Regions from separate parts of the Caballeronia sp. INML1 genome, predicted to be linked through region 1. Evidence: riboswitches for the same ligand, from Rfam matches in the RefSeq annotation. Region 1 holds a riboswitch; the other holds the start of a gene.

Region 1 (7,941 bases):
AAAGCCGACCCTCCTGAGACTGCTGAGGCCGACCGGCCGACGGCCGTCCCCCAAAAGTCTGCTCGTGCCTCCGTGCCTATAGCAACGCTATCGCCCCCCGACATCGCATTCGTTCCGAGCGCAACGCCGTTCCATGCTGCGAAACCTCCAGCGCCGAGTGCCACGCCTCCCTGGTCGGTACGGGCGCCTGTGCCGATAGCAACCGTCCCGTCGAACGCAGAGGAGTTCGATCCGATGGCCACAGCGTCGCCGCCAGCGGAGCTTTTGGCTCCCACCGCAACGCCTGAAGAATCAGCGCTTGAATCAGTGCCCAAGGCAACGCCGTAAGGGTTCGCATGCGCTCCCGTACCAAACACAGCACTGTAAAATTCAGCAGATGTATCAGCACCTACAGCGACGCCCGATGGGCGCGATTGAGCATTATTTCCAATAACGACGGCCGGGCCCTTCGAACCCTCGACAAAGAACGCGTTTGCGTGATTACCGATCACCACGCTGTCCGGAATATTAATGAGCCCTACGTCGCCAATCATTACTCCGCTTGAACCTATGTAACTGTTATCGCCAATAACGTTGAGACCATCGCGCGTGACGGACGATTCCACCCAATTATTAAAACCTATGATCGTGCCAGCCGAGACGTTTGCCGTCGCGAGCACCGCGATGCTGCCGAGGATCGCCACCGTTACCGGCTTGAATCGGAAAGAACAGAACCCCATGATTAAATCCTTTTAATAGTTAATTTGATTTACACTGCGCTGCGTTCGGCTCCCGGCGAAGTGGTCGCCAAATGCAGCATTCTTTTCGCTCACGCGAAAATCACTTTCCAGCCTTGAGTGTTTAAGATCTTCGGGCCATGAACTGAAACCGTGCTGTGTTACAGTGATGCTGCGACGTCAGGGCCTCATCCTGCCGATTGCGCCTAGCTCGCTATTGAAGGCGATCGTCTTGGTGCGACGGTGCTGTCCGAACTCATCTCTTATCGCAGCATAAATTGAATAACGCAAACCTGAGTGAGTTAAATCACTTCATTGCAAAAGACAGTTGTCGGTTTCGATCCCTGTGCGACTGTGCGCTTTTTTATGGCTCTTCATCAGCTGATTCAGATGTCTTATGTGATTAACATTAGTTAGCATTACTATTTGATTGCCGATCCAGCATTATAGAGAGACGATTGAAAGGAGGGCCTCATCTCTTCCTTTTTTACCAATCTGCCTGCCTTTTAGGCATTAGCGCATTTCGTTATAAATGGCGGCTTGCATTAACGGGGGCAACGTGCCATCAGCCTGTTCACGGACCGCCTAATCGCCAAGATCTTTTAGGGGTTTTTTACGACCAAGCGTTCGCCGGGAACGTCCCATGAAACAGTTTCGCGATTTCGTCACTCAATGGCGAGCCGTTCGACAGGTGTATAAGGCAGAGGAGGAACCGATGTATTAGGCCGGGTGCCCAACGAGGGCGAAGCGCATTCTGCGCTTAAACGGCAGTCCGACGCACGAACGCTTGAGCGCGCCTTCCGGATATGCCTTCGACGGCTCGCGTCAAGCTCTAGACTCATCTGTTCGCCATGATGCGTCACCAGTGCGCGAAGGACGGGCCACATACCCATGTAGTGCACCATGAAGCTCGTGGGCGTCTGAAGCTGATTAGGCGTGTTGAGCGTCGTGCAATCGAGTAACTCGTCTTCGGCGGCCATGCCATTGCGCCGCATTACGTGAATGAAAAGATCTTGATCGCCGCCGTTCGAGTAGACGGACGACTTGTCCGCGAATTTGGCGACCACCTGCTGAGCTGCGATCCTCCATCAGCGTTTCGCATCGGATATCGGTCAAAAGCAGGGAGTCTTGCGTCAGCAAGATCGCCCTCGGCGCAGGCACGCAGGGTCCGCAACAACACCTGGTATTTCAGGATCATGCGCATTTGCAACCAGCCGATCGCGCTCGCACCGACGTATTCGTGTGCGTACCCCTGCCGCGCGCAATAGCGGCGATGGTTCTCAAACGACGCGCGAGCGTTAACGTCGGTGAAAAAACGGCTCCGCGACGCGCTCTGGCCGCTGATTCTGTCCGGCGCTCGGCGCCCGGGCAAGTACGAAGACAGATTGTTTCACCCTGATGGTCCGAAGATAGAAGTTCGGGAGCGCCCGAATATCCGCGCCGCGATACGGACACCCAGCCCAGCGATTACGGACTCGCGACGATTACGCGCTCTTCGGCAAGAAGTCTGTCAAGCCAGCCCCCGCCGCCGATAATCGAACCAAAAAGAAAGCCCCACGGAAAGCAAAATAACGACCGTCGCAATCACGGTCCACTGCGTGACGACTTCGCCGAGCAACAACGCGCCCAACATGACCGCGACCACCGGATTCACATAAAGACAACTCGTCGCGACAATCGTGCTCGTATTGCGAATCAGAAAGTTATACGCGACATATGCAGCCATCGATCCGATCACCACGAGATACACGAACGAAAATCCCGCGCCGGCGCTCATGTGCGTCAGACGCTCGCCCGACGCCAGCGCGATCGCCGTCGCGATCAGCCCGCCCAGGCCGATCTGCAAGGCCGTCGACATGAGCAGATCCGACGGCTGCCGCAGACGCGTCGCCAGATGCGCGCCGCCCGCCCAGAAAATCGCGGCGCACAGAATCGCCAGCGTGCCGACAGTCGAACTCGGAGAAGGATCGCCGTGGTTCAGCAGCACGATGCCGATGAGACCGAGCGCCACCGCGAACCATTCGCCTCTCGCGACGCCGCGCCCGCTGAGCGCGGTGAAGATCGTCGCGAAGAGCGGCACGGTGGCTACCATCACCGCCGCCGTGCCGGTGCCCACCGTGCGCATGCCGTAGGCCATCATCCCGCTCGACAAGCCCTCCAGCAAAGTGCCGACGATCGCCGCATTGCGCACTTCCCGCGCGCTCGGCCACACCGCCTTGCGATGCACGGCGATCGCGAAGAGCCCGACCCCGGCGCACAGGTTTCGCAGGCCGCCGAGCATGAGCGGCGGGAACGATTCGAGCGACAGATGAATCCCGAGATACGTCGAGCCCCACACGAGATACACGACGGCCAGCGCGAGCGCGACTTGCCCTTTGAAGGAGCGCGGCGCACGAAACGGAAAGCGGTCGGGGAAACTGAACGGCAGGCGCGGCGGCGGCAGAGCGGACATGCATTACTCCGCGACGGCTGCGCGCCGGATGACTGCGAAAGAGACCGGGACAGACGCTGCGGCAACTACCAGACTGGACGACATGACGGAACGAAGGAAGTGCGGATTGCGCGAGGAGAGACCGCGCAATCCCCGGGAAAACCCCGAGAATTCGCGGCGCTCGACATTATGCAGTAAGCACGGAACGCGATTGCACAACTTTACGAATGGTTGCCAAGACGCCACGCCGCGGTGTAACGTGTCGGCTGCTAACGCGGGGGTCCTGCGTTGCACATCGTGATTTCGATCATCGGCTCATTCGACGAAATCGCTTCGTGTGGCGTGGGTGAGAAATACCCTTTGAACCTGATCTGGATAATGCCAGCGCAGGGAAGCGTTCGGGTTCCATGGTTCGCAGCATCCAGGCCACTTCTTCCGGACCCGTACCTTTCCATCTCGTTCCTCCCTGTTTAGCTCCTGAATCAGCCGAGCTCGACGGCGTTCGTCCGCGTCGAGTCCGGATAAAACCGTCCCACACAGGAGAGACAGCCACATGAATGCCAACCCGAAATTCCTGTCCGAGAATGCCGTCGTCGATGCCGCCGCCATCGCGCCGCTGCCGAACTCGCGCAAGGTCTACGTGACCGGCTCGACGCCCGACATCCGCGTGCCGATGCGCGAAATCACGCAATCGGACACCCCCGACGGCTTCGGCGGCGAGAAGAATCCGCCGGTGTACGTGTACGACACGTCCGGCCCGTACACCGACCCGGACGCGAAGATCGACATCCGCTCGGGCTTGCCCGCGCTGCGCCGCGCGTGGATCGAGCGTCGCGGCGACACGGAGGAGCTCGCGGGACTGTCGAGCGAATTCGGCCGCGAGCGCGCCGCCGATCCGAAGACGGCCGAACTGCGCTTCCCCGACCTGCATCGCCATCCGCGTCGCGCGGTGGCCGGAAAGAACGTCTCGCAGATGCACTACGCACGGCAGGGCATCATCACGCCGGAGATGGAGTACATCGCGATCCGCGAGAACCAGCGGCGCGCCGAATATCTCGAAAGCCTGAAGAAGAGCGGCCCGAACGGCGAAAAGCTCGCGGCCATGATGGGCCGCCAGCACCCCGGCCAGGCGTTCGGCGCGGCGGCGTTCGGCAAGGACGGGCTCCAGGCAATCACACCCGAATTCGTGCGCGAGGAAGTGGCGCGCGGCCGCGCGATCATCCCGGCGAACATCAATCACCCGGAAAGCGAGCCGATGATCATCGGACGCAACTTCCTCGTGAAGATCAACGCGAACATCGGCAATTCGGCGGTGACCTCCTCCATCGGCGAGGAAGTCGACAAGATGACGTGGGCGATCCGCTGGGGCGGCGACACGGTCATGGATCTCTCGACGGGCAAGCACATTCATGAAACGCGCGAGTGGATCATCCGCAATTCGCCGGTGCCGATCGGCACCGTGCCGATCTATCAGGCGCTCGAAAAGGTCAACGGCAAGGCCGAGGACCTGACGTGGGAAATCTTCCGCGACACGCTGATCGAGCAGGCGGAGCAAGGCGTCGATTACTTCACGATTCATGCGGGCGTGCGCCTGCAATACGTGCCGCTGACGGCCAACCGCATGACGGGCATCGTGTCGCGCGGCGGCTCGATCATGGCGAAGTGGTGCCTCGCGCATCACAAGGAAAGTTTCATCTACGAGCACTTCGAAGACATCTGCGAAATCATGAAGCAATACGATGTCTCGTTCTCGCTCGGCGACGGCCTGCGCCCCGGCTCGATCTACGACGCCAACGACGAAGCGCAGCTCGGCGAGCTCAAGACCCTCGGCGAACTGACGCAGGTCGCCTGGAAGCACGACGTGCAGGTGATGATCGAAGGCCCCGGCCATGTGCCGATGCAGCTCATCAAGGAGAACATGGACCTGCAACTGGAATGGTGCGACGAGGCGCCCTTCTACACGCTCGGGCCGCTGACCACGGACATCGCGCCGGGATACGACCACATCACGTCGGGCATCGGCGCGGCGATGATCGGCTGGTTCGGCACGGCGATGCTCTGCTACGTCACGCCGAAGGAACACCTCGGCCTGCCGAACAAGGACGACGTCAAGGAAGGCATCATCACCTACAAGCTCGCGGCGCACGCGGCGGATCTGGCGAAGGGTCATCCGGGCGCGCAAGTTCGCGATAACGCGCTGTCCAAGGCGCGTTTCGAGTTCCGTTGGGAAGACCAGTTCAACCTTGGCCTCGATCCGGACAAGGCGCGCGAATTCCACGACGAAACCCTGCCGAAGGATTCGGCCAAAGTCGCGCACTTCTGCTCGATGTGCGGCCCGCATTTCTGCTCGATGAAGATCACGCAGGACGTACGCGATTTCGCCGCGAAGCAGGGCTTGAGCGAAAACGAGGCGCTCGCCAAAGGCATGGAGACGAAGGCGATCGAATTCGTGAGAAAGGGCTCGGAAATCTATCAGCCGACCTGATGCTCGTTTTTGGCTGACAACGGCCTTTCGCACAGCGCGTGCGAAAGGCCGTTTTTTTATGGGGACCGGGCGCAATGTCTTGTCGCGCCTGGAGGAAAGATTGATCTGACGATTCAGGCACCTTTTCTGCTGGAGATGTGCACGAACCGGCGAAAACATGGCGGCCCCCCTTTGGGCCGACGCCGAAACGGTTGCACCGCGTCGCGCGTAGTCGCGGGCGAACCGGAGCCGATTCATCTCATCATCGAATTGGAGAGTCGACATGAAAAACATCAAACAGATCGGCGCCGCTGCAGTGGTCGTTGCGTTTCTGGGAGGATTGACCGCTTGTAGCGACATGACCACGCGTCAACGGGATACCGCCATCGGCGCTGGCGTCGGCGCGGCCGGCGGAGCGGTGATCGGCGGCAGCGCACTTTCGACGCTGGGCGGCGCCGCCGTTGGGGGCATCATCGGGAATCAGGTCGGCAAGTAGCGAAACCGTTGCCTGTGCGGCGAAGTGTTCCGCTTCGCCGCCATAAAAGAGTCCGCCGTTTCAAATTTGTTACAGAAAAACGCTTCGGTAATGCTTTGTCACATGACGCCGGACGCTTGCCCCTCATCGTTGGCCTAAGCTGTTTCTTGACGGACCGTTCGATTTTTATCGATCCCGGAGTCCGGCCAGCCGTAGTGCAAGGAGCAGCATCATGATTTCCGCCCGCAGCATTCCCGGACTCGTAACGGCCGCCGCCGCGCTCGCCGTCGGGCTTCTTCTGAGCGGGTGTTATTACCCTTACGGCTATCCGGCTTATCCATCCTATCCCGTCACCAGCGCGATCTACACGCAGCGCGAATTCACGGTGCCGGCGTCGGGTGCGGCCGTCGCTTCGTCGCCTGCCACCCTTCCGCCGCAATACGAGTACGCAGTCGGCTCGCCCTATTCCGACTACTACCAGACCTATCCGTACCCTTATCCGTACTATCCGCCGTACGCCGCTTACCCGGCTTATTACCGCTATGGCTACGGCTATCCGGCGGTCTCGTTTGGATTCGGTTATTGGGGCGGCGGCGGTTGCTGCTGGGGCCACGGCGGGCACGGCGGCGGTTGGCACGGCCACGGCGGGCATGGCGGGCATGGCGGAGGCGGATGGCACGGCGGCGGCGGCAGCTGGCATGGTGGCGGCGGCCACGGCCACTGAGCGCGGTGCCGCGCGTCGGCGCGCGCGACATGCGACGGAAAATCGTTTTTTCCGTCGCCCCGTAACAGGGCTGCAACATTTTCTGACGCGCACACGCCTTCGCGCGCGGATTGCGCGACTGTGCGCCCGGACACTTTCCTTATCCGACAAGGCTTCGGCACATTTCGCCAGACGATTGGCACAGTTCTGGCTACATAGGTCCCCTATTCGCCACGCCGCAATGGCGATCCAAGCACCTAGCAGCAAAACTTCGCGCGCATCATCGGCGCACTTTCCGTATCGGGGGATCGGACATGATGGCCTTTATGTTTTTTTTGCTGTGGATGCTTGCCTCGCTCGGCCTGTTGACCGTGTGGGTGTTCCGCCAGACGCCTCCTGCCGGCCCTGACGATCGCGCGCCCGATGCGGTCGCCAAAGGCTGACGCCCGCCACTTACGCACGCTCCCGCGCCACTCGCGCATCGACGACGCGCCCCAAGCGGCGCGCTTCGTCACGCCCGCGCCCTACGCCCACGCCGCAATAACCGGCATTCACGACTTGACGCAGGCCGTTCGCGCCCTATTCTTAGTGGGCGCGTTTATGCGTTTGCTTAAGTCGGCGGCCGACTCCTGCTGAACATCAAACTCCACGCGCATCGCGGCTTTGCTTCGCGCCGCTTCGGCTCATGACAAAGAGAAGGAGACCCTGATGTTTCACCAGCTACTCACCCCGATCGCCAATTCGCTGTTCGCGTCCTTTATCGTCGCCGCGCTGCCGATCATCCTCGTGCTCGTGCTGCTGGGCTGGGCGCGCCGCCCCGCGTGGCAGGCATCGCTCGCCGGATTGATTCTCGCGTTCGTGATCGCCGTGGCGGGCTGGCGTTTCCCGGCCGGGCTCGCGCTCGATTCGGTCGCGGCCGGCGCCGTCTTTGCGCTGTGGCCCGTCATGTGGATCGTCTTCGCCGCGATCCTGCTCTACAACGTCGCGCAACGCTCGGGGCGTTTCGAAGCGTTTCGTCTGTGGATGGTCGACAACCTCCCGAACGACCGGCGCATCGTGCTGGTGGTGATCGGCTTCTCGTTCGGCGCGCTGCTCGAAGGCATCTCGGGCTTCGGCACGCCGATCGCCATCACGAGCTCGCTGCTGATTCTG
Region 2 (7,941 bases), on a different contig from region 1:
ATTCGGCGACAACCCGGTCCTCGCGACCATGCTCGACGCGGGCGGCGAGTATGCGTACCGCGTGCGCGGCGAAGAGCACATGTGGACGCCGGACGCGATCGCCAAGCTGCAGCATTCGGCCCGCAGCAACTCGTATCAGACGTACAAGGAATACGCGCACATCATCAACGACCAGACGAAGCGTCACATGACGTTCCGTGGCCTGTTCGAGTTCAAGGTCGAGCCGTCGAAGGCGATTCCGCTCGACGAAGTCGAATCGGCGAAGGACATCGTCAAGCGCTTCGCAACGGGCGCGATGTCGCTCGGCTCGATCAGCACGGAAGCGCACGCCACGCTCGCTGTCGCGATGAACCGCATCGGCGGCAAGTCGAACACGGGCGAAGGCGGCGAGGACGAAACGCGTTATCGCAACGAACTGCGCGGCATTCCGATCAAGAACGGCGACACGCTGCAATCGATCATCGGCAAGGAAGTCATCACCGACATCCCGCTGAAGGACGGCGATTCGCTGCGCTCGAAGATCAAGCAGGTCGCGTCGGGCCGGTTTGGCGTGACGGCGGAATATCTGTCGTCGGCGGACCAGATCCAGATCAAGATGGCGCAGGGCGCGAAGCCGGGCGAAGGCGGTCAGCTTCCGGGCCACAAGGTGTCCGATTACATCGGCAAGCTGCGGTATTCGGTGCCGGGCGTCGGCCTGATTTCGCCGCCGCCGCACCACGACATCTATTCGATCGAAGACCTCGCGCAACTGATTCACGATCTGAAGAACGTGAACTCGTCGTCGAGCATTTCGGTGAAGCTGGTGTCGGAGGTCGGTGTCGGCACGGTTGCCGCCGGTGTGGCGAAAGCGAAGGCGGATCACGTCGTGATCGCGGGTCACGACGGCGGCACGGGCGCATCGCCGTTGTCGTCGCTGAAGCACGCGGGCACGCCGTGGGAACTCGGCCTCGCCGAAACGCAGCAGACGCTCGTGCTGAACCGGCTGCGCGGACGCATCCGCGTGCAGGCCGACGGCCAGATGAAGACCGGCCGCGACGTCGTGATCGGCGCGCTGCTCGGCGCGGACGAGTTCGGCTTCGCGACGGCGCCGCTCGTCGTCGAAGGCTGCATCATGATGCGCAAGTGCCATCTGAACACGTGCCCGGTCGGCGTCGCGACGCAGGATCCGGTGCTGCGCGCAAAGTTCTCAGGGCAGCCGGAGCACGTCGTCAACTTCTTCTTCTTCGTTGCGGAAGAAGTGCGCGAAATCATGGCGCAGTTCGGTATCCGCAAGTTCGACGATCTGATCGGCCGCGTCGATCTGCTCGATATGAAGAAGGGCATCGAACACTGGAAGGCGAAGGGTCTCGACTTCTCGCGCATCTTCTATCAGGTGCCGGTCGGTGAGGACGTCGCGCGCAAGCATGTCGACGTGCAGGATCATGGGCTCGACAAGGCGCTCGATCACGTGCTGATCGAGAAATCGAAGGCGGCGATCGAGAAGGGCGAGCATGTCTCGTTCATCCAGCCGGTGCGCAACGTGAACCGCACGGTCGGCGCGATGCTGTCCGGTCTCATCGCGAAGAAGCACGGTCACGACGGCCTGCCCGACGACTCGATCCACATCCAGTTGAAGGGCACGGCCGGCCAGAGCTTCGGCGCATTCCTTGCGAAGGGCGTCACGCTGGATCTCGTCGGCGACGGCAACGACTATGTCGGCAAGGGCCTGTCGGGCGGACGCATCATCATTCGCCCGACCAACGACTTCCGCGGCAAGTCCGAGGAAAACATCATCTGCGGCAACACGGTGATGTACGGCGCGATCGAAGGCGAATCGTATTTCCGCGGCGTGGCGGGCGAGCGCTTCTGCGTGCGCAACTCGGGCGCAACGGCGGTCGTCGAAGGCACGGGCGATCACGGCTGCGAATACATGACGGGCGGCACGGTGGTCGTGCTCGGCGAGACGGGCCGCAACTTCGCGGCGGGCATGTCTGGCGGCATCGCATTCGTGTACGACCCGGACGGCATGTTCGCGGGCAAGTGCAACAAGTCGATGGTCGCGCTCGATCCGGTGCTGCAGCAGGCCGAACAGGAGCGCACGGTGGATCGCGCGCTGTGGCACGGCGGCAAGACGGACGAAGCACTGCTCAAGGGCCTGATCGAGCGTCACTTCCAGTTCACCGGCTCGCCGCGTGCGAAGTCGCTGCTCGAGAACTGGGATTCGGCTCGCCGCCAGTTCGTCAAGGTGTTCCCGACCGAGTACAAGCGCGCGCTCACCGAGCTCGGCGCGAAAAAGTCGAAAGACGCCATCGCGGCTTGAAGCGGTTTTATATATAGAAGGCCTTCCCGATGCGAGCGCGTCGGGAAGCAGGTCCCTCACTGTACACAGAGAAAGAAATGGGCAAGGCAACCGGTTTTCTCGAATTCGAACGCCGCCACGAGGCATACGAAGCACCGCTGACCCGCGTCAAGCATTACAAGGAATTCGTCGCCGCACTGACGGATGAAGACGCCAAGATTCAAGGCGCGCGCTGCATGGATTGCGGCATCCCGTTCTGCAACAACGGCTGTCCGGTCAACAACATCATTCCGGATTTCAACGATCTCGTGTTCCAGCAGGACTGGAAGAGCGCGATCAACGTGCTGCACTCGACCAACAACTTCCCGGAGTTCACGGGCCGCATTTGTCCGGCGCCGTGCGAAGCGGCTTGCACGCTCGGCATCAATGACGATCCGGTCGGCATCAAGTCGATCGAGCACGCGATCATCGACAAGGCATTCGCCGAGGGCTGGGTCGTGCCGCAGCCGCCGAAGCACAAGACGGGCAAGAAGGTCGCGGTCGTCGGTTCGGGCCCCGCGGGCCTCGCGGCCGCGCAACAGCTCGGGCGCGCGGGGCACGAAGTGGTCGTGTTCGAGAAGAACGATCGCATCGGCGGTCTGTTGCGTTACGGCATCCCCGACTTCAAGCTGGAGAAGTGGCTGATCGACCGCCGCATGCGTCAGATGGAGGCGGAGGGCGTGTCGTTCCGCACGAACGTGTTCATCGGTCGTGATCCGTTGCCGGCGTACATCGGCAACACGGCGAAGGAAACGATCACGCCGGACGAGCTAAAGGAACAGTTCGACGCGGTCGTGATCGCGGGCGGCTCGGAAACGCCGCGCGATTTGCCGGTGCCGGGTCGCGAGCTGGAAGGCATCTACTATGCAATGGAATTCCTGCCGCAGCAGAACAAGGTCAACGCCGGCGACAAGCTGACGGATCAACTGCTGGCGAAGGGCAAGCATGTGGTCGTGATCGGCGGCGGCGATACGGGTTCCGACTGTGTGGGCACGTCGAATCGTCACGGCGCAAAGAGCGTGGCGCAGTTCGAACTGCTCGCGCAGCCGCCCGAGGAAGAGAACAAGCCGCTCGTCTGGCCGTATTGGCCGATCAAGCTGCGCACGTCGTCGTCGCATGAGGAAGGTTGCGATCGCGACTGGTCCGTGGCGACGAAGCGCTTCGAAGGCAAGAACGGCAAGGTCGAGAAGCTGATCGCGGTGCGCGTCGAGTGGAAGGGCGGCAAGATGCAGGAAGTGCCGAATTCCGAATTCGAACTGAAGGCCGATCTCGTGCTGCTCGCGATGGGCTTTACGCAGCCGGTTTCGCCGGTGCTGGAGGCGTTCGGCGTCGAGAAGGATGCGCGCGGGAATGTGCGTGCCGCAACCGAAGGCGACAAGGCGTATTACACATCGGCGGACAAGGTGTTCACGGCGGGTGACATGCGCCGTGGTCAGTCACTGGTCGTCTGGGCGATTCGCGAAGGACGTCAGTGCGCGCGATCGGTCGATGCGTATCTGATGGGGTCGAGCGAGTTGCCGCGATAAGGCGCCGGGCATCGATGCGAAGGCCACGCGGTTGCGTGGCCTTTTTGTTTTGGCTGCGGCGCGGATCAAACCTCCGCCATCGCCCGCTCGATCTCGATCTTGTAGTCATGGAACATCGCCACCGACTCGCGATGCGCCACACTCAGAATCGCCGCCTTCGGCAGCCGCTCGACGAGCGTGTTGTAGATATGCAGTTCGTTCTCGGCGTCGAGCGCGCTGGTCGCTTCATCGAGGAACACGAAGTCGGGCTTGTGGAGCAGTACGCGCGCCGCGGCGAGACGCTGCTGCTCGCCCGGCGACAGGCTCCGCGCCCAGTGCGCGCTTTCGTCCAGCCGATCCGCATAAGCTTCGAGATTGCACATGCGCAGCACTTCGCGCGATTCGTCGTCGCTGAAGGTGCCGCCGGGCGACGGATACGAAAGCGCCGCACGCAGCGTCCCGATCGGCAGATAGCTCATCTGCGGGATGAACATCATCTTTGCGTCGACGGGCGCGTCGATCGTGCCGTCGCCGAACGGCCACAAGCCCGCCAGCGCGCGCATCAACGTGCTCTTGCCCGATCCCGACGGCCCGACGACGAGCCAGCGCGAGCCCGGCTCGATCGACACGTTCGCCACGCGCGAGAGCGGCGTACCGTTGGGAAGCGCGAGCATGAGGCCGTTCGTCGTGAGCGACGGCGTGCTCGTGTAGTGCAGGTTAATGCCCCCGTGCTCCGTCGCCGGCGACGTTTCCTCGCGGATATGCGTCGAGCGCATCACGCGCTTGAATTCGCGCAGACGGTTGACGGTGGCGCGCCATTCGACCAACGTCGAATAACTGTTGATGAACCATGAAAACGAATCGCTGACCGTGCCGAACGCCGATGAAATCTGCATCAGCACGCCGAACGAAAACGCGCCCGCGAAGTAGCGCGGCGCGGCGACCATGATCGGAAAGATGATCGCGATCTGTCCGTAGAAGCTCAACACGAAAGTCATGCGCTTCGTGTACTTCATGATGAGCCACCAGTTGTCGCGGATGCGCTGGAAGATGGTCTTTGCGTTGGCGGTTTCGGTGGAGATGCCATCGTAGAACGCGATCTGCTCGGCGTTTTCGCGCACGCGAATCAGCCCGAAGCGAAAATCCGCTTCGACTTTCTGCTGCTGATAGTTGATCGACACGAGCGGATGCCCGACCTTCTGGATGATCAGCGAACCGAGAATCGCGTAGAGCGCGGCGGCCCACACCATGTAGCCGGGAATCGTGACCGGTGTGGCGCCGAGCGAGAAGGTGAGCGCGCCCGCGATGGTCCAGAGAATCGTGATGAAGGTAACGAGTGTGACGAGCGTCGAAAGCAGGTCGAGGGACAGCGAAAGCGTGGTGGTGGCGAAGGACTGCAGGTCGTCGGAAATACGCTGGTCGGGGTTGTCGGCGAGGCGATCGCGCTCGATGCGATAGAACGCCTTGTCGCCGAGCCATTGCTCCAGAAACCTGTTGGTGAGCCACTGCCGCCAGCGAAACGCGAGCATCTGCCGCAGATAACGCCCATACACCGCGAGCAGGATGTACGCGAACGCGAGGCCCGTGAAGATCAGCAGCAGATGAGGAAAGTCCCTGACGTTCTTGTTCTGCAGCGCGTTATAGAAGTCGGCGTTCCAGCTATTGAGCCGGACATTGATCCACACGACCGTCATGTTGATCGCGATGATCGCGACGAGCAGACCCCACGCGACACCGCGCTCCTCGGAAACCCAGTACGGCTTGATGAGGCTCCACGCCGAGACTTCGTCGGCCTTCTGCTGTGTGCTTTCGGTACGAATGTTGGTCATGAGCTTCCTGCTGATGCGCCCCGGGGCGCCCGATTGTTACGTCCGCGGCCAGGTCGCGCGCGCTTTTTCCGGCCCCGCGAATTGTTCCGGGATTGTCTTAACGTCCGCTTAATTTCGCGCGATCGTGCGGCGAACCGTGTTCGCGGCATTGTGCCAGAGTGCCGGCGCGGGCGATAAAAGGCGGGCAATCCCGGTTTGCAGCGCCTTCGCCTTTCATGTTTTAATGATCCTCGACGAAACAGGGGTGCTTCGCGCGCATCGGCGGCCGGAACGGTCGGCAGCGCGGCGAGGCTGAGAGAGACCCTTTGCACCCGATCCGGGTAATACCGGCGAGGGAAGTTTCCGGAGAACGCGCGAGTCACGCGCCATTCCTCCAGTCTCTTCCAGTATTTTCTTTCCGCCCGGCACGTTTCATCCATGCCGAGCCGGTCTCTCCGCTGATTTCGTCCTTGTGATGCGGCGCCGCGCCCGCACGGTCGAGATCGCGTACTTCGTCTCCTCGTACAGTGCAGCGTCGCGCCCTTTGGAGACAGCGAATTGAACAGGATCGAACAGGGCGCACCGCGCCGGGAGGATTTCGCCGTCGTCGGCGGCGGGCTCGTCGGGCGGCTCATCGCCTGGCAACTCGCTGGCGCGGGCCATGACGTCGCGCTCTACGAACGCGGCGACGCAGCGGGCACGCAGTCGGCTGCGTGGGTCGCCGCCGCGATGCTAGCGCCGCTCGCCGAGGCGGCGAGCGCGGAGCCGCTCGTCGTCGGGCTCGGGGCGGCGTCGCTCGAACGCTGGCCGCGTCTCATCGCGCAATTGCCCGAGCCGGTCTTCTTTCAGCGCAACGGAACGCTCGTCGTCTGGCACGGCGCGGATCGCGCGGAGGCGCCGCTGTTCGAGCGCCGCTTGCGCGCCAATTCGCCCGCCGACTTGCTCGATGGCGGGTTCGTCAAGCTCGCGGGCGCGCAGGTCGCGCAAGCCGAACCGGCACTGGGAACGCGCTTCGCGCAGGGCTGGCTGCTGCCGAACGAGGGTCAGCTGGATAACCGGCAGGCCTTGAGCGTGCTCGCGGCCGGCCTCACGGCGCGCGGCGTGCGCACATACTGGAACACGCCGGTCGACGCCATGCCCGACGCCCGCTGGATCATCGATTGCCGCGGCTTGGGCGCAAAACCCGCGTGGCCCGCACTGCGCGGCATCCGGGGCGAAGTCGCGCGCGTGCATGCGCCGGGCATTGGGCTTTCGCGGCCCGTGCGGTTGCTGCATCCGCGCTATCCGCTCTATATCGCGCCCAAGGAGAACGATCTGTACGTGATCGGCGCGACGGAAGTGGAAGGAGAAGACATGTCGCCCGTAAGCGTGCGCTCGGCGCTGGAACTGCTGAGCGCCGCTTTCGCCGTGCATCCGGGCTTCGGCGAGGCGCGCATCCTTGAACTGAATTCGCATTGCCGGCCGACCTTGCCGGATCATCGGCCGGCCATCGTCTGGGACGGGGCGCGGACCGTGCGCGTGAACGGCCTGTACCGCCACGGCTTCATGATCGCGCCCGAAGTCGCGGATGTGGCGAGCTGTCTAGCGGAGGCGCTCGTTTCTGGCGACGTCGCCGATGCCGGGACCTTCGCCGATTTCCGCGGCGCCGCGCGCTGGCCCGAGCTGCTGCACGGCGCGTTCTCGGTCGCGCCCGCGCTGTCGCATTGAGCAAGAGACCAAAGCCATGAACATCCATATCAATCAGCGCGTCTTCGATTTGCCCGACGACGTCACCGTCACTCAAGCGCTCGCCGCATTCGGCGCGAAGCCGCCATTCGCAGTCGCCTTGAACGGCCAGTTCGTGGCGCGCGGCGAGCACGCCACGAAAACGCTCGCCGCCGGCGACAAGCTCGATGTCGTGTCGCCCGTCGCGGGCGGCTGAACTCCGAACCGAAGGATCGAATCATGACCATCTCCACCGCCGACGTTCTCACGCTCTACGGCGAGACCTTTCCGAGCCGCGTGCTGCTCGGCACCTCGCGTTATCCGTCGCTGCAATCGCTTTCCGACTCCATCGACGCCGCTCGGCCAGGCATGGTCACGGTCGCGTTGCGCCGCCAGTCGGAAACGGGCGAAGCCGGCTTTTTCGATGTTTTGAAGCGCCACGGCGTCGCACTGCTTCCCAACACGGCCGGCTGCCAGAGCGTCGACGAGGTGCTCACGACCGCCCGCATGGCGCGCGAAGTCTTCGAAACGCCCTGGATCAAGCTGGAGCTGATCGGCGACGATTACACGCTGCAGCCCGATCCGATCGGCCTCGTCGAAGCGGCGG

The links. A riboswitch is a leader RNA that binds a small molecule or an ion and turns the genes downstream of it on or off. The one in region 1 is predicted to bind thiamine pyrophosphate.
Region 2: it holds a riboswitch for thiamine pyrophosphate, as region 1 does, so the genes downstream of both, NCR38_RS12150 (FAD-dependent oxidoreductase) here and thiC (phosphomethylpyrimidine synthase ThiC) in region 1, are expected to answer to the same signal.

Annotation. Positions count from the first base shown of each region.
Region 1 is NZ_JALQDT010000010.1:115,320-123,260, reverse strand. It holds gene NCR38_RS04565 (YadA-like family protein) at 1-719, opposite strand, end outside; gene NCR38_RS04560 (EamA family transporter) at 2,227-3,168, opposite strand; TPP riboswitch at 3,414-3,558, shown strand; gene thiC (phosphomethylpyrimidine synthase ThiC) at 3,701-5,632, shown strand; gene NCR38_RS04550 (glycine zipper 2TM domain-containing protein) at 5,895-6,107, shown strand; gene NCR38_RS04545 (hypothetical protein) at 6,319-6,810, shown strand; gene NCR38_RS34125 (hypothetical protein) at 7,104-7,232, shown strand; gene NCR38_RS04540 (L-lactate permease) at 7,498-7,941, shown strand, end outside.
Region 2 is NZ_JALQDT010000038.1:26,442-34,382, reverse strand. It holds gene NCR38_RS12165 (glutamate synthase-related protein) at 1-2,299, shown strand, start outside; gene NCR38_RS12160 (glutamate synthase subunit beta) at 2,377-3,843, shown strand; gene NCR38_RS12155 (ABC transporter ATP-binding protein/permease) at 3,909-5,651, opposite strand; TPP riboswitch at 5,882-6,006, shown strand; gene NCR38_RS12150 (FAD-dependent oxidoreductase) at 6,189-7,337, shown strand; gene thiS (sulfur carrier protein ThiS) at 7,354-7,551, shown strand; gene NCR38_RS12140 (thiazole synthase) at 7,575-7,941, shown strand, end outside.